Regions from separate parts of the Arthrobacter sp. 'calajunan' genome, predicted to be linked through region 4. Evidence: riboswitches for the same ligand, from Rfam matches in the RefSeq annotation. Region 4 holds a riboswitch; each other region holds the start of a gene.
What was found. A riboswitch is a leader RNA that binds a small molecule or an ion and turns the genes downstream of it on or off. The one in region 4 is predicted to bind S-adenosylmethionine.

Region 1: another riboswitch for S-adenosylmethionine. It lies ahead of RF641_RS16390 (hypothetical protein); the one in region 4 lies ahead of RF641_RS12335 (O-acetylhomoserine aminocarboxypropyltransferase/cysteine synthase family protein).
Region 2: another riboswitch for S-adenosylmethionine. It lies ahead of RF641_RS03580 (bifunctional o-acetylhomoserine/o-acetylserine sulfhydrylase); the one in region 4 lies ahead of RF641_RS12335 (O-acetylhomoserine aminocarboxypropyltransferase/cysteine synthase family protein).
Region 3: another riboswitch for S-adenosylmethionine. It lies ahead of RF641_RS14875 (acyl-CoA dehydrogenase family protein); the one in region 4 lies ahead of RF641_RS12335 (O-acetylhomoserine aminocarboxypropyltransferase/cysteine synthase family protein).

What each region holds. Positions count from the first base shown of each region.
Region 1 is NZ_JBKZDY010000015.1:7,676-12,797, reverse strand. It holds gene RF641_RS16405 (DEAD/DEAH box helicase) at 1-236, opposite strand, end outside; gene RF641_RS16400 (LOG family protein) at 324-1,502, shown strand; gene RF641_RS16395 (VIT1/CCC1 transporter family protein) at 1,572-2,675, opposite strand; gene RF641_RS16390 (hypothetical protein) at 2,731-2,997, opposite strand; SAM riboswitch class IV at 3,013-3,126, opposite strand; gene RF641_RS16385 (DinB family protein) at 3,201-3,800, opposite strand; gene RF641_RS16380 (helix-turn-helix domain-containing protein) at 4,002-4,565, shown strand; gene RF641_RS16375 (hypothetical protein) at 4,714-5,122, shown strand, end outside.
Region 2 is NZ_JBKZDY010000002.1:226,737-231,858, reverse strand. It holds gene RF641_RS03595 (GNAT family acetyltransferase) at 1-279, shown strand, start outside; gene RF641_RS03590 (hypothetical protein) at 403-1,707, shown strand; gene RF641_RS03585 (VOC family protein) at 1,794-2,438, opposite strand; SAM riboswitch class IV at 2,612-2,730, shown strand; gene RF641_RS03580 (bifunctional o-acetylhomoserine/o-acetylserine sulfhydrylase) at 2,820-4,163, shown strand; gene metX (homoserine O-acetyltransferase MetX) at 4,166-5,122, shown strand, end outside.
Region 3 is NZ_JBKZDY010000010.1:88,465-93,586, reverse strand. It holds gene RF641_RS14885 (glycerate kinase) at 1-1,051, shown strand, start outside; gene RF641_RS14880 (alpha/beta fold hydrolase) at 1,160-1,993, shown strand; SAM riboswitch class I at 2,186-2,276, shown strand; gene RF641_RS14875 (acyl-CoA dehydrogenase family protein) at 2,328-3,533, shown strand; gene RF641_RS14870 (acyl-CoA dehydrogenase family protein) at 3,583-4,800, shown strand; gene RF641_RS14865 (HNH endonuclease) at 4,858-5,122, shown strand, end outside.
Region 4 is NZ_JBKZDY010000007.1:92,905-98,026, forward strand. It holds gene RF641_RS12325 (ABC transporter substrate-binding protein) at 1-88, shown strand, start outside; gene RF641_RS12330 (CoA-binding protein) at 164-658, opposite strand; gene RF641_RS12335 (O-acetylhomoserine aminocarboxypropyltransferase/cysteine synthase family protein) at 658-2,025, opposite strand; SAM riboswitch class I at 2,137-2,231, opposite strand; gene RF641_RS12340 (histidine phosphatase family protein) at 2,345-2,905, shown strand; gene RF641_RS12345 (RNA polymerase sigma factor) at 3,031-3,528, shown strand; gene RF641_RS12350 (methylated-DNA--[protein]-cysteine S-methyltransferase) at 3,525-4,154, shown strand; gene katG (catalase/peroxidase HPI) at 4,270-5,122, opposite strand, start outside.

The DNA of each region.
Region 1 (5,122 bases), on a different contig from region 4:
CATTCGCCGGAGTCGATTTCCCAGCCGGCGGCGCCGCGGCGCAGCTGGACCATGGGCGAAAAGTCCTCGCCGCCGGCAAACACGGTGCCTTCGATCTGCCCCGATGACTCATCGAATTCAACATCGACCACGGCATTGGCTTCGTCGGCGAGTTTCTTGCCGTGGAAGAAGGGAACATTGCCCAAGAACGCCAGCAGGTGCCTTGCGTCGATGGTCGGTGGAACAGCATTAGTCATCCGCTAATCGTTTCACGTTCTGGCCCGTCGTGAAAGTTGAGAGCCCCCTACTGTGAATAATCCCTAACTGTCACGTAGCGTGGAGCCATGTCCCAAGTCTGGCCGTATCTTCCGGCGCGCGCCGTCAACATCACCTCACTGGCGGAATTCGACCGCTTGGCGGCCGAAGCGCTGGGTTTCCAGCGCTCCCGCGGCCGCAGCTGGCGGGTGCACCGGGTGGATCTGCGCGGGCGCGATACGGTGCTCGCCGCGCTGGACCTGGCCGAGGCGCTGTTCATCGACTGCCAGTTCAGTGAAGCCGGCCGCGCCCTGGTCCAGGGCACCGGCGGGTTGTGCATGGACTCGGGGGAGCAGCTGCCCTTCCGCACCAGCGACCGCGGGCTGTACACCCCCGAGGAACTGTACGAGGGAATCAGCACGCAGACCTATGAGCATGTGCCGGACGCGCGGATCTACACCTACTCGCAGCAGCACGGTCCGCGCCAGCTGCTGAGCGACGACCAGGCGATGGCAGCGACGCTGCACGACCACCACGTGGGGCAGGCGCTGATCTCCGAGGTCTACGACGGCGCCTTCAAGGACACCCCGATCATCGGAGTCATGGGCGGGCACGCCCTGAGCCGAGGCACCGAGCAGTACGCGCAGGCGCTGGACCTCGGGGCGCGGCTGACCCGCGCCGGATACGCCGTGGCCACCGGCGGGGGACCGGGAGCCATGGAAGCGGCGAACGCCGGTGCCTGGCTGGCCGACCGCGGGCGGGAGGAGATCTCCACGGCCCTGCAGATGCTGGCGGCGGAACCGGACGCGATCCACCGGCGCACCGGCTGGGCGCGCACCGCGCTCGCCGTGAAGGCCCGCTTTCCCTCGGAACGCACCTCGCTGGGGGTTCCGACCTGGTTCTTCGGGCACGAACCGCCGAACCTGTTCGCCACGCACATCGCCAAGTTCTTCGCCAACGCGACCCGCGAGGCGCTGCTGCTGGAGCAATCCAACGGCGGGATCGTGGTGCTGCCCGGTTCCGCCGGCACGGTGCAGGAAATCTTCCAGGACGCCTGCGAGAACTACTACGCCACCGGGGCCAGGGTGGTGCCACTGGTGTTGGTCGGCCGCGAGCATTGGACCCGCACACTGCCGGCTTGGCAGCTGCTCAAGGCGCTGGCCGCCGAGCAGATCATGGAGGACAAGATCGCCCTGGTCGATTCGGTGGCCGAAGCGGTGGAATTCATCGGCGGCATGCAGTCGCTGCGCCGGCGCACCAGATTCTGAGAACGGCAACGGCCGCCGCCTGGTGAAGCAGGCGGCGGCCGTGGGAATGGCTCATCGAGCCGGCGGGGCTCAGGCCACGTTGGTGCCGAACAGCAAGCCGAGGCAGTAGGTGACTGCGGCGGCGCCCCAGCCGATGGCCAGCTGGCGCAGGCCGCGCTTCATCGGCGAGGCCCCGGACAGCAGCCCGACAATGCCGCCGGTGATCATCAGCGCGGCGCCGACCAGCAGCACCGAGGTGATGATCGCAGCCAGGCCTGACATGCCGAAGATGTAGGGAAGGATCGGGATGACCGCTCCGGAGGCGAACAGGCAGAAGGAGGTCGCCGCGGCGCCGGTGGCCGAGCCCAGTTCCTCGTGCTCGTTCGCCAGCTCTTCGGCCCGGGCTTCCGGGTTCAGCGAGAAGGACGGGTTGCAGTCGCAGGTGAACAGGCCCATGCGTTCTGCAGCGCGGTGCTCGGCATCCTCGTCGGTCATGCCGCGGGCCTTGTAGATGAGCACCAGTTCATTGGCGTCCAAATCCAGGTCAGGGGCGGCGGTCAGCGTCACCTGAGTGGGACGCGAAGCCGTGAGCAGCTCGCGCTGCGAACGCACGGAGACGTATTCGCCGGCGGCCATGGACAGCGCGCCGGCCAGCAGGCCGGCGATGCCGGAGAACAGCACCAGTCCGGAGGAAACACCGGTCGCCCCGATGCCCATGACCAGGGCCAGGTTGGAGACCAGGCCGTCGTTGGCGCCGAAGACCGCGGCACGGAAGTTGCCCGACAGCTGCGCGCGGCCCGCGGTGGCCAGGGCGCGGACGACTTCCTCGTGGACCTGCTCGTCGGCGGCCATCTGCGGCGACGCGTCGGCATCGGTCGCGTAGGGGGTGCTGCTTTCGGCCCGCTGCGCCAGCGCGAGCACGAACACCGAGCCGAAGCTCAGGGCGAGGAAACGCAGGAAGCTGCGACGCAGCGAGGGACGCACCGGGCGGGCATGCGCCCCGAGCTTGGTGCGCCAGTATTCCTCATGGCGTTCTTCCGCCGCGGCCAGTCCCAGCAGGATCTGCTTTTCCTGTCCGGTCTTCTTCTGGGCCAGCGCGCGGTAGATGGCGCCTTCGGCGACCTCGTCCGCAACGTACTTGCGCCAGCGGCGGATCTGGGCGGGGGTGGGCTCAGTCGTGGGGCTGTGTGACATCACGAGGATGACTCTCCTACGGCTTGGGATTTCTCAACGAAACCCGGGATTCTGTTCAGCCTCTCAGTTTAGCCAGCGAGATGGTGCCGGGGAATTTGGCAAGCCTAAAAGCAAGGCTGCGCCCATCGGGCTGCCCGGCGGACGCCACGAACACCACCAGCTCGCCGGCCGCGGGATCGAAGACCGGGCGCCGGGAGGAACGGGTGATCAGCCGCTCAAGGTGCGCCGGGTCTGAAATGTAGCGGGTGTACCAGCGGTCCTGCACGGTGAACTGCACCTGTCCGGTCTGCAGATCGATGATGGGGAGGACGGAAAATGCCATGACACGACAACTCTCGCTGAGCTCTTGCCCGCGCATCGGTCGATGCCCGGACCGCTTCTTCATCCGAACCACCCATGAACCTGGGGTTGGTGCGCGGCCAGTCGGAGCTTGGCGCCGCGTCTCGTGAAGCAACAGTGTCGATGCTACCGCCGCAATATTAAGTCGTGAAGTTTCATTCCGTAATATGAACTCCGCGCGAAGCCCTAGTCGGAGCCTCGCTTGGACTGCGCGGTCTGCTGCAGCCGGTCGCGCTGCTCCTGCCATTGCCGGGGCGTGTAGTCCGGCAGGTTCGGCGCTTCCGCGCGCAGCCCGACCTGCCCGTCCAGCAGCTCGCGGACGATGTCCAGATGGCCTGCATGGCGCGAGGTCTCTGCGATCATGTGCACCATGAGATGTTCCAGGGTGGTGTGCCGGTGGCGGACCCACCAGGGGACTTCGGCCGGGGAGGCGAGCTCCAGCTGGTCGAACCCGGCCTCGGCGAAGGCGATGGCCCGCTGGTAGAGCTCGATGACCTGCTGCGCGCTGGCATCGGCTGGCGGAATGAAATCCGCCTGCGGGTCGTCGATGTCCAGCAGCTGCTGGACGTAGGAGTCGTTGACCGGCCGATTGAGGCACGCACCGAAGTAGCCGTACTCGGTGATCGCCAGGTGGTGCACGACGCCCAGCACGTGCGTGCCGGTGGGGGTCATGGGTTGGCGGGCCAGCTCCTCGCCGAGCTGCCGGCTTTTGAAGATGACTGCCTGCCGCGCGTCGTTCAGGTATTCGCGCAGCCTGGCCACGGTGCTGTTCGGGGTGTCGTCCATGGACCGAGTGTAGATGCAGGCCACGGTTCGGGGAACCAGCTTCAGGAAATGGGAAGCCACCGAAGCCAAGGTGTCATATTCTCCCGTTCCGGTTGGCCGGAAGTTGCGTATTGGTAAACTGGGGACGCAGAGCGGCCGGCAGAAGTACACTCCCGCGGTCGCTGCCTATCCTTCGAGTGAACAGGTCCAGGTGCCCCACGGATGAAAGCTCTGCCCGTCGAACCCTCAGGCTCGTCAATCAACATCGGAGCACGGCTGCGCGGCGTCCGCCAGCAGCAGCACATGACGATCGACCAGGTCGCCGAGCTTTCCGGGTTGACCAAGGGGTTTCTTTCCCGCGTCGAACGCGACTTGACCAGTCCGTCGGTCTCCACGCTGCTCAAGCTCTGCGAGGTGCTGGGGATCGAGGTCGGGACCCTGTTCGAAGTACCGGACACGACTTTGGTGCGACTGGGGGATGCGCCGCGCATCTCGCTGGGAGGCTCGGGCATCACCGAGAAGCTGGTCACCCCGCGCGGCGAAAAGCGCGTCCAGGTCATTCGCGCCGAAGTGGAACCCCGGGGCAAGGGGGAGAACGAACTGTATTCGGTGGATTGCGAGCTCGAAGTGCTGCACGTGGCCTCCGGGGTGTTCACGCTGGTGCTGCCCGAACGGGTGGTCGAGCTCGCTGCGGGGGACACCATGACCTTTCCGGGGCGGGAACCGCACAGCTGGGAAAACCCCGGCGATGAACCTGCCGTGGTGCTCTGGACCCTGATTCTCTGAGTCTGTGCAGTGGCTCCCGGTGTGGTGTGACTCCCCGGACAGAGCCTGCCGCGAAGAGGCGCCGCGTTCACGGCTGACCACTGCACCGCGTATTCTTGGAATAGTGCCCGCCGACGCAGGCAGGCTAGTGAAGACAGGAAGGAGTGCAATGGCGACTGGTAAATCCACCGGAAGCGCGGAGTCCAAACCGCACGAATTGCGCTCCATCAGCTGGTGGGCTTCGGCCCTGGTCGGCATCCTGGTCGGATCGACCCTTGCGTGGCTGCGGACCCAGCGCAACTTCTTTTTCCTCGGCGCCGCCATTCTCGCGGTCGTCATCATCGTGCTGGGTGTGCGCACGATCCGCCGCCGGGCGCGGCATCCGGAAATGATGGAGGCCCGGACGTCCTGGGCCTACAGCATTTGGGCTCTGGTCCTGATCGTCCTAGCCGGACCGGTGCAGCTGGTCTATGTTCCCGACGACATCAGCGAGCTGACCATCAAGTCGATCATCCTTTCGGTCGGATTCTGCCTGGGAATCCACGAAGTCGACCGCGCGATGGTCAAGGGTGCCATCT
Region 2 (5,122 bases), on a different contig from region 4:
CTGGCGCTCGTCCAGGGGGAGCGGCTGGCCGCCACCGCCATGGCCGGAGATGACGGGCATCGCGGCTGGCTTTACTACGTCGCCGTCGACCCCGACTTGCAGGACCAAGGCTGCGGGCGGCGCATCGTCGAAGCGGCGGCAGAATGGCTGCGCGCCCGGGGAACCGTCAAGGTCCAGCTGATGGTCCGCGCCGGCAATGACTCGGTTACGCAGTTCTACGAAAAACTCGGTTTCGAACGCCTGGACGTCGCAGTGCTGGGCAAACGGCTGGTTCCCTAACCAGCAGGGTATTTGAAGCGGACGTCCAGAAAAAGCGGATAAAGTTACTCCGGTACAAAATATCCGCCAATCTGATGAAAGCCTTCCTGATGAGAGCATCCGTCGGGAACTCGAAGGGAAAACATGCAGTTCGCCGAACTCTGGAGCAAGTCGCGGGCCTGCCTCGCGCTGATGGCGATGCTGATCCTCACCGAGCTCTTGGCGCTGCTGGTTCCGGTGGAGACCGAACATACCAGCAGGGAAGGCCTGAGCGTCGCCTCCTCCTTCGGCATGCTCTTCTGCGGCGTCGTGCTGGGCACCTACGCCGCATGGGTGGGCGGCCGCTTCGGCATCGCGGCCCTGCGCCGGGTACGCGGACCGCACCGCATCGCGGCAACCGCCCTGCAGCTGCTGGCGCCCCCGCTGGTTGTCGGTGCCAGCGCCTACCTGCTGGGCTACGCGACGGTTATGTACCGGATGGGCGAAGTGTTCGTCCCCGACCCCGGACTATTCCTGCTCTCCATGCTCATGATGCTGGGCCTGTGCCTGGGCGGTTTGGGGCTGGGACTGCTGTTCGCCCCGAAGCTGGCCATCGGGCTGAGCATCGTGTTGTTCTCCGGACTGCAACTGCTTTCCCTGGTGGCCCCTGGCCCCATGCTGAGCAACATGGCAGGGCTTTCAGGGTGCTGCACCCGGGATTCGGCACCGAATCCCATAGTCATCCAGGCAGTCGCCCTGTGCTATCTGGGCTGGTCGATGTTGGGCGTGCTGGCCATCTGCGTCAAGGCGCAGAACATGAACCGAATTGCGCGTCGCGCGCTGGCCGTGGCCGGAGCATTGTCGCTGACAGTGCTCTGGGGCGGCGGGGCGCTGGCGGCGCAGGATGCCGGCGAAGAGCAGCAGCTCAGCCGCACCTCCGAGCTGCGCTGCGAAGAACCCGGCGACGGGCACGAGTACTGTTTCTGGCCCGGGGAAGCGGAGCACTGGAACGAGTGGAGGTCTAACATCACCGCGGGTGTCGGCCAGTTGGAACAGGCCACAGGAATCCAGCAGCCGCGCATCATCACCAGCAGCAAGGCCCATGCCGAGGCAACCGGCGGTCTGCTGCTGGGCTTCGAGGACCGTTATTCCCCGGAAACCGTCAAGTGGGACCTGGCCATGAAAATGTCGGTCAACCCCACTGAGCAATGTTTGGGCAGCCTTGCGGCGAGCCACGGCATTGTTGGCACCTCGAGTGCCGAAACCGAAGCGCAGCAGCACATGTGGGCGCAGTCCAACCTGCTGTACCAATGGTGGACTACAAAGGCAGACCGGGACTTTTTCGACTCGGCCGAGTCTGAGCAGCTCGACGCGTTGAACGCGCTGGACGAGCAGTCCCAAATCAGCTGGGTAAAGCGGGCGGCCGCGGGAGTCGAAAACTGCCAGCTGGTGCCGCTACCCGGATCCTAGGGCTGCACCAACCGTCCAATTAACAAGCAAAGGTAGGTGGAGACTCCATTGTCCCCGCCTACCTTGTGCTGTGCTCCTCGATGTTCCTAGAGAACGACCGTGCCCTTGGCGGTATTGAAAGTTACCGACAGGATGCCCGGCGTCCCGTTGGGAGCCTGGTACTTGGTGGTCACCGGTCCGAGATTCACGTTCTCCGGCTGCCCCAGCCATTCAAGCACGCGCTCGCGGGATCCTGCAATGTTGATCTCGCTGATTTCACCGGTAGGCTCCAGCGCGCGCGACGGATGCAGGTCCTCGGTGCCATCGTCCCAGCGCAGCAGGTAGGGCACCTGCGGATCCGCGATCAGGCCCTTGATGCCGATCTGCTGCCAGGTCAGTTCGCGGCCGTCGGGGAACTTGCGGTTCCCGGGAACTGCCTTGCGTTCCAGGCGTTCTTCCGCTCCGCTCAGGTCGTCCAATGACACGCACCAACCCATCCAGCCGCCGCCCAGCTCGGAGCGCGCGCGCACGGCCTGTCCGAAAGGTGCCTTGAGGCTGGCCGGATGGTTCAGTACCTCGACGACCTCAAGGTACTGGTTGTGCTTCAGCGGGAAAATTACATTGCGAGTTCCAAACCGTGGATGCACGCCTCCCTTGACGAATTCCAGGCCCAGGGACTCTGCAATTCTTTCAGCGGTTGGCATCAGCCCATCCGGGCCGCATGCGTACGTAACGTGATCTAGCCTCATCATGTGCCAATCATGACAACAATGTGATCCCAGTCTCTACTTAGGTGATCCTAAGATCTGGACTCTTGTCGAATTCTGTGCAATAAGACGTCGCTCGGACGCGAATATGACCGATTGAGACTCTGGATCCGGCCTCGGGTTGCCAAGATATTCGATTTTCGGGCACACTGGACGCAGGTCATGAGTCCCAGTAACAAGCCCCGGCTTACTGGGCGGCAACCCTCCAACCGCGGTGGGGTGCCCCGGGTGAAGACCTGGCCCTTGAGCCGCTCGGCGTCAAGGACAAGCGCGGGTTACCCCTCTGGCAGCACCTCGTTGAGGTTCTTCCCGGTGGTGTGTGTTCAGTGGTGTACCCCCATAGTTACAGAACTTTTGGAGGCTGCCATGAGCAACAATTGGTCGTTTGAAACCCGTCAGATCCACGCAGGACAGAGCCCTGACCCGGTTACCGGTGCTCGCTCCCTGCCGATCTTCCAGACCACGTCCTTCGTCTTCCCGAGCGCCGAAAGCGCCGCAGCGCGCTTCGCCCTGCAGGAGCTGGAGCCGATCTACACCCGCATCGGCAACCCGACCACCGAGGCCGTGGAAACGCGCATCGCCGACCTCGAAGGCGGCGTGGGCGCACTGCTGCTGTCCTCTGGCCAGGCGGCAACCACCTTCGCGATCCTGAACATCGCCGAGGCCGGCGACCACCTGGTGGCCAGCCCGAGCCTCTACGGCGGAACCCAGAACCTGCTCAAGCACACGCTGAAGAAGCTGGGCGTCGAGGTCACTTTCGTTTCCGACCCGGACAACCTGCAGGAATGGCGCGACGCCGTCCAGCCGAACACCAAGGCGTTCTTCGGCGAGACCATCTCCAATCCGCGCCAGGATGTGCTGGACATCGAGGGCATTTCCGCGATCGCCCACGAGGTCGGCGTGCCGCTGCTGGTTGACAGCACCCTGGCCACCCCGTACCTGATCCGTCCCATCGAATGGGGTGCGGACATCGTGATCCATTCGGCCACCAAGTTCCTCGGCGGCCACGGCACCGCGATCGCCGGCGTGATCGTGGATTCGGGCAACTTCGACTTCTCCAAGGATCCCGAGCGCTTCCCGAGCTTCAACACCCCGGACGAGTCCTACAACGGCCTGGTCTACGCCCGCGACTTGGGCGTCAACGGCATCCTCGGCGCCAACCTGGCCTACATCCTCAAGGCCCGCGTACAGCTGCTGCGCGACCTGGGTTCGGCCCCGGCGCCGTTCAACGCGTTCTTGATCGCCCAGGGTCTGGAGACCCTGTCCCTGCGCATCGAACGCCATGTGGAGAACGCCTCCGCTGTCGCGAACTGGCTCGAAGCCCGCGCGGATGTGGAAGCTGTGGCCTACGCCGGCTTGGAATCCTCGCCGTGGTTCGAGCGCGGACGCAAGTACAGCCCGAAGGGCGCCGGCTCGGTGCTGGCCTTCGACCTGCCCGGTGGAGTCGAAGCCGGCAAGGCTTTTGTGGACGCATTGCAGCTGCACTCCCATGTGGCGAACCTGGGTGACGTCCGCTCGCTGGTCATCCACCCGGCCTCCACCACCCACGCCCAGCTCTCCGACGCGGAGCGCCTGGCCGCCGGGGTGCGCCCGGGACTGGTGCGCCTGAGCGTCGGGCTGGAGAACATCAACGACATCCTGGCCGACCTCGAGCTTGGGTTCCAGGCGGTCGCAGCCCTTGAGGGCAAGGAACTGCAGGAAACCCGCTAGGCATGGCATCCATTGTGACTACCGAAGACACCATCGGCACCGAAGAGCTCGCCGAAGGGACCCACGGCATTTTGCGCCGTGCGTCCGTGGGCGAGTACTCCTTCGAGTTCGGCGGCTACCTGCCGCAGGTGGCCCTGGCCTACGAAACCTGGGGGGAGCTGAATGCCGAGCGCAGCAACGCAGTGCTGGTGATGCACGCCCTGACCGGAGACGCCCACGTCTCCCGGGGCGATTCGCAGACCGACGGCTGGTGGGAGGACTTCGTCGGCCCCGGCCTGACAGTGGACACCGACCGCTTCTTCGTGGTCTCGGTGAACATGGTCGGCGGTTGCAATGGATCCACCGGCCCCGCATCGCTGGATGAGCAAGGTGTGCCGTGGGGTTCGCGTTTCCCGTTCGTCACCATCAAGGATTCGGTACGGCTGGAGCAAAGGCTGGCTACGCAGCTGGGAATTGAGCGCTGGCATACCGTGCTCGGCGGGTCCATGGGCGGAGCCCGGGCCCTGGAATACGCGGTTGAATTCCCTGAGCAGGTCGCGAACCTGGTGGTCATGGCTTCCACCGGCCAAGCCAGCGCAGAACAGATAGCGTTCGCGCAGGTGCAGACCCAATCCATCCGGCTTGATCCGCATTTCGCCGGGGGAGACTACTACCTGAACCAGGCGCGCCCGGACGAGGGGCTGGGACTGGCCCGCCGGCTGGCCCACCTGACCTACCGTTCCGAGGCGGAGCTGGAGCACCGCTTCGGCCGCAAGGCGCAGGAGGGCGAGGTGCCGGCAGGCCCCTTCGAAGGCAAGCGCGGCCGCTACCAGGTGGAAAGCTACCTGGACCACCAGGCCAGCAAGCTGGTCAACCGCTTCGACGCGAACAGCTACCTGGTGCTGACCGAGGCCTTGATGAGCCACGACGTGGCGCGCGGGCACGGCTCCTATGAGCAGGCGCTGGCTCGGCTGGAGCAG
Region 3 (5,122 bases), on a different contig from region 4:
CCTCGCAGGTGCCGGCAGCCTGGGCCGTGAAATCTCCGTGACCGCGGTGCCCTTCGCCGACGGAGGCGAGGGAACCCTGGAAGCGCTGATCGACGCGTGGGGCACCGAACCGGTTCCGGTGCAAACCGCTGATGCCTTAGGCAGACCGGTGCAATCACGGCTGGGGCTGTCTGCCGACGGGAAGATCGCGGTGGTCGAAGCAGCCGAAGCAGCCGGCCTGCCGCAGGTCGCCGATGCGCCGCGCCAGCCGCTGTCGGCCACCACCTACGGGCTCGGCGCGCTGGTATCCAAGGCGCTGGACCTCGGGGCCGAGCAAATCATCCTCTGCCTGGGCGGCTCCGCGACCACCGACGGCGGCACCGGTTTGCTTTCCGCTCTGGGCGCCAAGTTCCTCGACGCCGACGGCAACCAGCTGCAATCGGGAGGCGGCCCGTTGAACGAGCTGCACAGCATCGATGTCAGCGGGCTGGATCCGCGCGCCGCCGGGGTAGTGTGGCAGATCGCTTGCGATGTCACCAACCCGCTATTGGGCGAGAACGGCGCCGCAGCGATCTTCGGGCCGCAAAAGGGTGCTTCCCTGAAGGATGTCGCAACCCTCGACGCCGGGCTGGGCCGGCTGGCCGATGTGCTGGAAACCGCCACCGGCCGGGTGCTGCGCGACCGAGAAGGCATGGGCGCCGCCGGAGGCCTGGCCTTCAGCCTGGGCAGCTACTTCGCGGTCGACCTGGTCCCCGGGTGGGAGCTGGTCGCCCGGGTGCTGGACGCCCACCGCATCATGGGCGGCGCGGATCTGGTCATCACCGGCGAGGGCCGGCTGGACTCGCAGTCCCTGCAGGGCAAGGTGGTATCCGGGGTACTGCAGGCCGCCGGGGGAGACGTTATCGTGATCGCCGGATCGGTCAGCCTGGAAGACCAGGTTTTGGCCGACGCCGGAATCCTCGCGGCCTACTCGATCGCTCCGGGCCCGGCGAGTTTGGCCGAGCTGTCCGCCGACGCGCTGAAGCTGCTGGAGCGCACCGCGTTCAGCGTCGCACGGACCTACCTGCGCTGAAGCGCTCGCTGTCGCTTTGCGCAAAACCCTTGCCACCGTCGAGGACCGATGCCTAGCGTGGGAGGCAGCGCGGCAACCGCCGCGCCCTTCGTCGGAGAAAGGGCCAGCATGGCAACCGTGAAAGTCGGAGAAGAGAACACCACCGATATCGAGCTGTACTACGAGGACCACGGCTCCGGGCAGCCGGTGGTGCTGATCCACGGCTACCCGCTGGACGGATCCTCCTGGGAGCTGCAGACCGCGACGCTGCTCGGCGCCGGCTACCGCGTCATCACCTACGACCGCCGCGGCTTCGGCAAGAGCTCCAAGGCGGCCGTCGGCTACGACTACGACACCTTCGCCGCCGACCTGCACACGCTGCTGGAAACGCTTGACGTGAAGGACGCAGTGCTGGTGGGCTTCTCCATGGGCACCGGCGAGGTAGCCCGCTACCTTTCCACCTACGGCTCGGCCCGCGTCGCGAAGGCCGCCTTCCTCGGCTCGCTGGAACCGTTCATCCTGCAGACCGATGACAACCCCGAGGGTGTGCCGCAGGATGCGCTGGACCCGATGGCCGAGGCCGCCAAAACCGACCGCTACGCGTTCTTCAGCAGCTTCTTCGAGAACTTCTTCAACACCGAGACCTTCCTGGGCAACCGGCTGAGCGAAGAGGCGCTGGCCGCGAACAAGGCCTTGGCCTATGCCGCCTCGCCCTACGCCTCGGTCGCGGCCCAGTACACCTGGACCACCGACTTCCGCGCCGACATCCCGAAGATCGACGTGCCCGCGCTGATCGTGCACGGCACCGCCGACCGGATCCTGCCCGTGGACGTCACCGGCCGGCGCTTCGCCGAGGCGCTGCCCGCCGCCGAGTACCACGAGGTGGATGGCGCCCCGCACGGGCTGTTGTGGACCCACGCCAAGGAGGTCAACGACCTGCTGCTCGGCTTCCTCTCCCGCTAGCAGCAAGGCCCGCCGGGCCCGGGCACTGCGTGCGCCAATATGACGTCGTGCGACGGCTGGATGCTGCCGCGCACCGTCGCGATCTGGGCCCGGCGCGGGTTCCAAACTCCCAATATGACGCAGTTTTGCGGTGCGTTCCGCCGCGTGACGGGGCGGTTCCCTCAAGCTTCGGCGGCGTGCTTGAATCGGTGCACACCATCCAGAGCGGCTGAGAGACCTGGCTCCGCGACGCCGCAGCAAGCCTGCAATCCGCAGGGAGTGCTAACGCCAGGTTCGATGGAGCCCGGGCCGCGTCCCGGTATCCCTCGGAAGTCCAATTCCAAGGAGCCCGATCATGACCGTCACCGCATTGCCCCGCGTCCCGTACACCGGCACCGCCAGCCAGGCCGAACTGGAGCACTGGCGCGCCGTCGCCCGCCAGGTTGCCGGCACCCTGGCCGCCGACGCGCTGGCCCGCGACCGCGCCAACAAGCAGCCCTTCGCCGAGGTGAAGCTGCTGCGCGAGGCAGGGCTGCTGGAGCTGCTGGTCCCGGCCGAGTTCGGCGGCGCCGGCGGGCACTTCGAGACTGCCTTCGAGGTCATCCGCATCCTGGCCGCCGCCGACGGGTCGATCTCCCAGCTGCTGGCCTACCACTACATCAACCAGTCCTCCATCGCGTTCTACGCCCCGGCCGAGGCGCAGGCCGACTGGTGGCGGCGCACCGTGGCGGGAAGCTGGCTGTGGGGCGACTCGGTCAACCCGGTGGACCCGAACCTGGTGCTGACCCGCGAGGGCGATGGCTACCGGCTGAACGGGGCCAAGCGCTTCTCCACCGGCTCCGGGGTGGGCGAGGTCATCGTCGTCAACGCGGAGGTCGAAGGCAGCGGCGAGCTGCTGGCCTTCGTGGTCCCGCGCGAGGCCGAAGGACTGCGCATCGTCGACGACTGGGACTATCTGGGCCAGCGGCTGAGCGCCTCGAACTCGCTGGTGTACCGCAACGTGCGCATCGAGCCGTCCGACGTGCTGGGCCCGGTCACCGACGAGCCGGTGGCCACCCTGCTCACCCCGGGCGTCCAGCTGGCCTTCGCGAACTTCTACCTGGGCATCGCGGAGGGCGCGCTGGCGCGGGGCCGGCAGATCCTGCTGGGGCGCACCAACGCCTGGTTCCTCTCGCAGGCCGAAACCTATTCGCAGGACGTCGTCTTCCAGCGCACCGTGGGGGAGCTGAAGGCCCGCACTGCCGCGGTGGCCGCGCTGGCGGAGAAGCTGGGCCGCCGCTTCGATCAGGTGCTGGGCGGGGCAGTCAGCCAGCCGCAGCGCGCCGAGTTGGCGGTGGCGATCGCGGAGCTGAAGGTCGTGGCCAGCGAGGCCGGCGTGGACGTCGCCAACCGCATCTTCGAGGTCACCGGATCCTCCTCCACCAAGAGCGACGTCGGGCTTGACCTGTTCTGGCGCAACGTGCGCACGCACTCGCTGCACGACCCGGTGGACTACAAGAAGATCGAGGTCGGCGCCTACTTCCTGCGCGGCGAATCGCAGCCGCTCTCGCTGTACACCTAGACACTGGACGCCTACGCCACCCTGCCTGCAACACCGATTGGAACACCAGATGATCGCCCTGTCCACATCCCGCCTGGCGGGGCTGCGCGAACGCTTCGCCCCGCACTTCCAGGCCATCGCCGACGGCGCCGCCGACCGCGACCGCACCGGCGAACTGCCCTACCGCGAGGTCGCCGACCTCGCCGCCGCCGGTTTCGGCGCGATCCGCGTCCCGGAATCCCACGGCGGCGCCGGCGCCACCCTGCCCGAGCTGTTCGAACTGCTCACCGACCTGGCCGCCGCCGACTCCAACATCGCCCAGGCGCTGCGCGCGCACTTCGCGTTCGTGGAGGACCGGCTGGTCGCCGCCCCGGGCCCGGGGCGCGATACCTGGCTGGCCCGCTTTGCCGCCGGCCAGCTGGTCGGCAACTCCTGGACGGAGGTCGGAGCGGTGACAGTGGGCGAGGTGGCCACCAAGGTCAGCCCTGACGGTTCCGGCGGCTTCACGATCACCGGCGCCAAGTACTACTCCACCGGATCGATCTTCGCCGACTGGCTTGACACCTACGCGCAGCGCACCGACACCGGAACCCGCGTCATCGCCGCGGTCTCCCGACACCAGCCGGGCGTGGCCCTGGCCGACGACTGGGACGGCTTCGGCCAGCGCACCACCGGCACCGGCACCTCCACCTTCACCGGCGCGGGGGTGGAGGAGCTGATCGAGTTCGACACCCGCTTCAAGTACCAGACCGCGTTCTACCAGCAGGTGCTGCTGGCGGTGCTCGCCGGCTCCGCCAAGGCCGCCGAACGCGAGTTCGCCGCGCAGCTGGCGGCCCGCAAGCGCACCTTCAGCCACGCCGCGGCCAACATCGCCGGGCAGGATCCGCAGCTGCTGCAGGTCATCGGCGAGGTCTCCGCGGCCGCCTTCGCCGCGGCGGCCACCGTGGAACGCGTCTCCCACGCCCTGCAGGGCGCCTACGAGTCGGCGATCGCGCTGCACTCCGGCGGCTCGATCCAGGAGGACGAGGCCGCCAACGACGCGGCCGAGCTCGCCTCCGCCCAGGGTCAGGTGGTGCTGACCCCGCTGGTGCTCACCGCGCTCACCCACGCCTTCGACGCGCTGGCCGCCTCCGCCACCAGCGTGTCCAAGAACCTCGACCGCCACTGGCGCAACGCCCGCACCGCCGGCAACCACAATCCGTGGGTGTTCAAGGCGCGGCTGATCGGCGACCTCGCGACCAACGGCACGCAGCTGCCGCGCGTCTGGGCGATCGGCGCCTCGAAGTAATCCACAATCCGCAGCTGCGGCGGCCGGCCCTCCCGGCGCCCGCCGCACGCTGGGGACATGCAGACCTCCACAAGCACCGAAGCGGTCGGGAAACTGGCCGAGGCCCGCAGCCTCATCGCAGCGGCCTGGGCGGACGTGGCCGACGCGGACCTCCCCGCCGGCCACGCCGCCTACTTCGCGCTGCTTGTCGAACAGCTGGGCCAGGAGTTCGCCCGCGCCCAGCTCTTCGCCGCCGACCTGCTGCGCCGCACCGGCGCCCACCAGCTGGACGCCGACTCCTTCCAGGCCATCGCCGACGCCGGCGAGCACCCCTCCGCCGAGG
Region 4 (5,122 bases):
CGTGAACGACGACGTCTGGTTCCTGGGCCTGGGCCCGACCGGCGCCAACCAGATCCTGGACGACCTGCGCGGCTACTTGGTCAAGTAGCGCCGAAAAAGACAACACAGCGGTGCCGCCCTTCATTCAGAAGGGCGGCACCGCCGTGTTCGTCCCGGAGATTCCCTAGGCCAGCAGCTGGCGCTTGGAGGAAATCACGCCGGTGTTGAATCCGGCCAGGCGCAGCCCGCCGTGGAAGCGGGCATGCTCGATCTTCACGCAGCGGTCCATGACCACGTTCAGGCCCGCGGCCTCGGCACGGTGGGCCACTTCTTCATGCCAGGTGCCCAGCTGCAGCCACAGGGTCTTCGCCCCGACCGCCAGCGCCTCGTCCAGCACGCCCGGGATGTCCTCGTGCTTGCGGAACACCTCGACCAGGTCCGGGGACTCCGGCAGGTCGGCCAGCGACTTGTACACCGGCTGGCCCAGGATCTCGTCCAGCACCGGGTTGATGAAGTACACCTTGTACTTCGAGGAGGACAGCAGGTAGGTGGCCACGAAGTAGCTGGCCCGCGAGGGCTTGTTCGAGGCGCCGACAATCGCGATGGTCTTGGTGTCGCGCAGGATGTTCAGGCGCTGCGCGGCGCCCGGGCCCTGCCAGGTGCGTTCAGCGGTGCTCATTAGTTCGCTCCCTTCGAAGCGGCGGGAACGGCGCAGGATGCTCCGTCGTAGGCCGGTGCCGCGAAGTCGGACTCCAGCGTGCCTTCCTGCGAGGCGGCCAGCGCCTGGTCGAGGTCCCAGAGGATGTCCTCGACGTCCTCCAGGCCGACCGACAGGCGGATCAGGTCTTCCGGAACGCCGGCGGCGACCAGCTGTTCGGCGCTGAGCTGCTGGTGGGTGGTTGAGGCGGGGTGCAGCACCAGGGTGCGGGCGTCGCCGATGTTCGCCAGGTGGCTTGCCAGCTGCAGCGCGTCGATGAACTTGGCGCCGGCCTCGCGGCCGCCCTTGACGCCGAAGCTGAAGACCGAGCCGACGCCCATCGGCAGCAGCTTGGCTGCCTGCTCGTGCTGCGGGTGGGATTCCAGCCCCGCGTAGTTCACGTAGGTGACTCGCTCGTCGGCTTCCAGCCAGGCGGCGACCTGCTTGGCGTTGGAAAGGTGGTTGTCCATGCGCTGGGGCAGGGTCTCCAAGCCCTGCAGCAGCTGGAAGGCCGACTGCGCCGGCAGCGCCGGGCCGAAGTCGCGCAGCTGCTCGCTGCGCAGCTTGGTCAGGAAACCATATTCGCCGAAGTTGGCCCACCAGGAGACGTTGCCGTAGCTGGCCACCGGCTCGGTCATGGTCGGGAACTTGCCGTTGCCCCAGTTGAAGGTGCCTGATTCGATGACCACGCCACCCAGGGTCGTGCCGTGGCCGCCGATGAACTTGGTGGCCGAGTGGATCACGATGTCCGCGCCGTGCTCGATCGGGCGCAGGATGTACGGCGGAGTCAGCGTGGAGTCGACCACCAGCGGGATGTCGTGGCGGTGCGCCACCTCGGCCAGTCCGGCCAGGTCCGCGATGTCTCCGGAAGGGTTGGCCACGACCTCGGTGTAGACGGCCTTGGTGTTCTCGCCGATCGCCGCCTCGAAATCGGCCGGGTCGTTGGAGTCGACGAAGGTGGTGTCGATGCCGAAGCGGCGCAGCGAGACGTCCAGCTGCGTAATGGTGCCGCCGTAGAGCTTGGCCGAGGCCACGATGTGGTCGCCGGCCTGGGCCAGCGCGGCGAAGGTGACGAACTCCGCGGCCATGCCGGAGCCGGTGGCTACCGCGCCGAGGCCGCCTTCCAGCGAGGCCATGCGTTCCTCGAACGCGGCAACGGTCGGGTTGCCGATGCGCGAATAGATGTTCCCGTACTTCTGCAGGGCGAACAGGTTCGCGGCATCGTCGGCGTCCTTGAAGACGAACGAGGTGCTCTGGTAGATCGGCACCGCGCGGGCGCCGTGCTCGGCATCGGGGGTGCCTCCGGCGTGCAGCGCGCGGGTGCGGAATCCAAACTTGTGGTCTGCCATGGTGGCTTATGACTCCTTGTCGATACGTTCTTGGCCTCCGTGCCGAACACAGAAGCCATCGAGGCAGGAATCCCGGTCAATGTCGCTTGAACGCCGGGTAGGCGGAAAGCAGCTCCATCGTTTCTGGCGGTAGCACCGTATCCACCGGCTGTGGCAGGTTGCTGCGGCGTCATCGAACCAGATCTCTCGGCCGCTCGGGATGGTTGTAACAATCTTCGCAACATGACCGAAAATGACCCAACTATGAGTCGTAACGTTGCGTATTGCTTCCCTCGCCACAGATTCTTCGATACCTTTGCGCTGCGCTTATGCTCGAGTCATGGACACCGCGCTGGCATTGGTACGACATGGGCAGACCGACTGGAACCTGGCTGGCCGCCTGCAGGGCCGCACCGATATCGAGCTGAACGAGACCGGACGCCACCAAGCACGCAGCCTGGGGCGCTTCCTGAAGGGCAAAGGCTGGGATCTGCTGCTGGCCTCCCCGCTGGCCCGCGCCCAACAGACTGCGGCGCTGATCGCCGAGCAGCTTGGGGCGGAGACCGGACCGGCGGTGCACACCCTGACCGAGCGCAGTTTCGGCCCGCTGGAGGGGCGCATCATGGCCGAGGTCAGCGATCTGGAAGCCGCCGAGGTGCAGCACGAACTGGAAACCCACCAGCAGATCCTTGACCGGGCGCTGCCTGCGCTGCTCCAGCTGGTGCAGGAGCACGCGGGGCGCAGGATCATGGTCGTCAGCCACGGCGCGACCATGCGCACTATCCGCGACGCGCTCGCCGGAAGCCGGCAGCCCCAGGGCGTGGAGAACGGCGAAGTGATCGACATCGACCTGAAGCGGCTGGAAGAAATCGCCGCTGACTTGGACACGGTGCGCCTGTAGCTGGCTTCTCCGATTGCGCCTTGGCGCCGCGGAGCAAAAAATTTTCGCTCCCGACCTCACAAACGGCGCCTGCGGTACGTTTACAAGGTGAGAGCCCGCAAGGGGAAGCAGCTGCCGGGAGAGCCATGCAGATACCGTTCGAACGGATTGTCCAGGACCATGGGCTGGCCGTGCTGCGTGTGTGCCGTGCCCTGCTGGATGAGCATCGCGCCCAGGATGCGTGGTCGGAAACGTTCCTAGCCGCGCTCAAGGCCTATCCGGATCTGCCGGATGATGCCAACGTGCAGGCCTGGCTGGTCACCATCGCCCATCGCAAGGCCATCGACGAACTGCGCAAGAACCCGTCCGAGGTGTTGGCCGAGGTGCTGCCCGAGACAGAAGTCGGGCAGGCGGGACGGCCCGAAGCCAGGATCATGGATGGAGAACTGTGGCAGGCGGTCAAGGCGCTGCCTCAGAAGCAGCGTTTCGTGCTCGCCTACCGGTACCTGGGCGGGTTGAGCTACGCGCAGATCTCGCAGATCCTTTCAGGTTCCGAAGCGGCCGCCCGCCGCGCGGGCAGCGACGGAATCAAGAACCTGCGTGCCCATTGGAAGCACGCGCAGATGCTGGAGGAGTTGTCATGAGCGAACGGACTACCGCCTTCCCGGCGACGCAGGACGAAGAGCGGATCCTGGCCGAATTGAACAAAAAATTTGTTCATGATGCCCGCCGCCAGCAGTTGATCGAGATCTCCTACCGCATTGTCGACAGCCCGATCGGAGGGCTGCTGCTGGCCTCCACGGAGGCCGGGCTGGTCCGGGTGGCCTTTGAAACCGAGGGGCATGAGCGCATCCTCGATGTCCTGGCGCACAAGGTGGGCCCGCGGATCCTGAAGGACGACAGATCGCTCGACGACGCGGCCAGGCAGCTCGACCAATACTTCTCCGGCGCGCTGCAGGAGTTCAGCCTGCCGCTGGACCTGCGGCTTTCCACCGAGTTCCGTCGGCAGGTGCAACTGGAGCTGGGCCGCATCGCCTACGGGCAGACCCAGAGCTACGCCCAAGTGGCCGAGCACATCGGCAAGCCGAAGGCGGTGCGGGCCGTCGGCTCGGCCTGCGCCACGAACCCGCTGCCCATTGTGCTTCCGTGCCACCGCGTGCTGCGCACGGACGGTTCGCTGGGCGGCTACCTCGGGGGACTGGGCGTGAAAACGCAGCTGCTGAAGCTGGAGAACCCGGAATTCGGCGGCGGCGAAGCCACCCTGTTCTGAGCATGCCGCCAACACTGTGCCGGCAGCAACTGCAAATGAAGAGACCGGTGGCCGCCGCCTTCCCGAAGGAAGGCGGCGGCCACCGGCTTCTCAGCTAGAAGCTAGCGCAAGGGAACTAGTTCTTGCGGGCCAGCTCGAAGCGGTCTGCGTCCATGAGCTTGGCCCAAGCCGCTGCGAAGTCCTTGACGAACTTCTCCTTGGCATCGTCCGAAGCGTATACCTCGGCGAGGGCGCGCAGCTCGGAGTTGGAACCGAAGACCAGATCCACGCGGCTGCCGGTCCAACGGCCGTCGGTGGTGGTGTAGGTCTGCTCGTCTGCCGACGGGGTCCACTCCAGGCCGAGCTCCAGCAGGTTCGCGAAGAAGTCGTTGGTCAGTGCGCCCGGGGTGTCGGTGAAGACGCCCAGGTTGGAGCCGTCCCAGTTATTGCCGATAACGCGCAGGCCGCCGAGCAGCACGGTCATCTCCGGAGCCGACAGGCCCAGCAGGTTCGCGCGGTCGATCAGCAGGTACTCGCTTGGCAGGTCCAGGAAGCCCGAGTCGTAGTTGCGGAAGCCGTCGGCGACCGGCTCCAGCCAGGCGAACTGCTCGACGTCGGTCTGCTCCTGGGTGGCGTCTACGCGACCCGGGGTGAACGGAACTTCTACCTGCTGGCCTGCGGCCAGGGCAGCCTGCTCGACACCCACGTTGCCGGCCAGGACCACGACATCGGCGAAGGAAGCCTTGATCTCGGAGGTGGCGTTGAACTGGTCAACGATTTCCTCGAGCTTGGCGATCACCGGCTTCAGCTGCGCTGGCTGGTTGACCGACCACGAAACCTGCGGCTCCAGGCGGATGCGGCCGCCGTTGACGCCGCCTCGCTTGTCCGAGGAACGGAAGGTCGCTGCGGCCTTCCACGCGGTGGAGACCAGCTGCTGCACCGACAGTTCGGCGCCGTTGATCAGGGACTTCAGCTCGGCGATTTCCTTG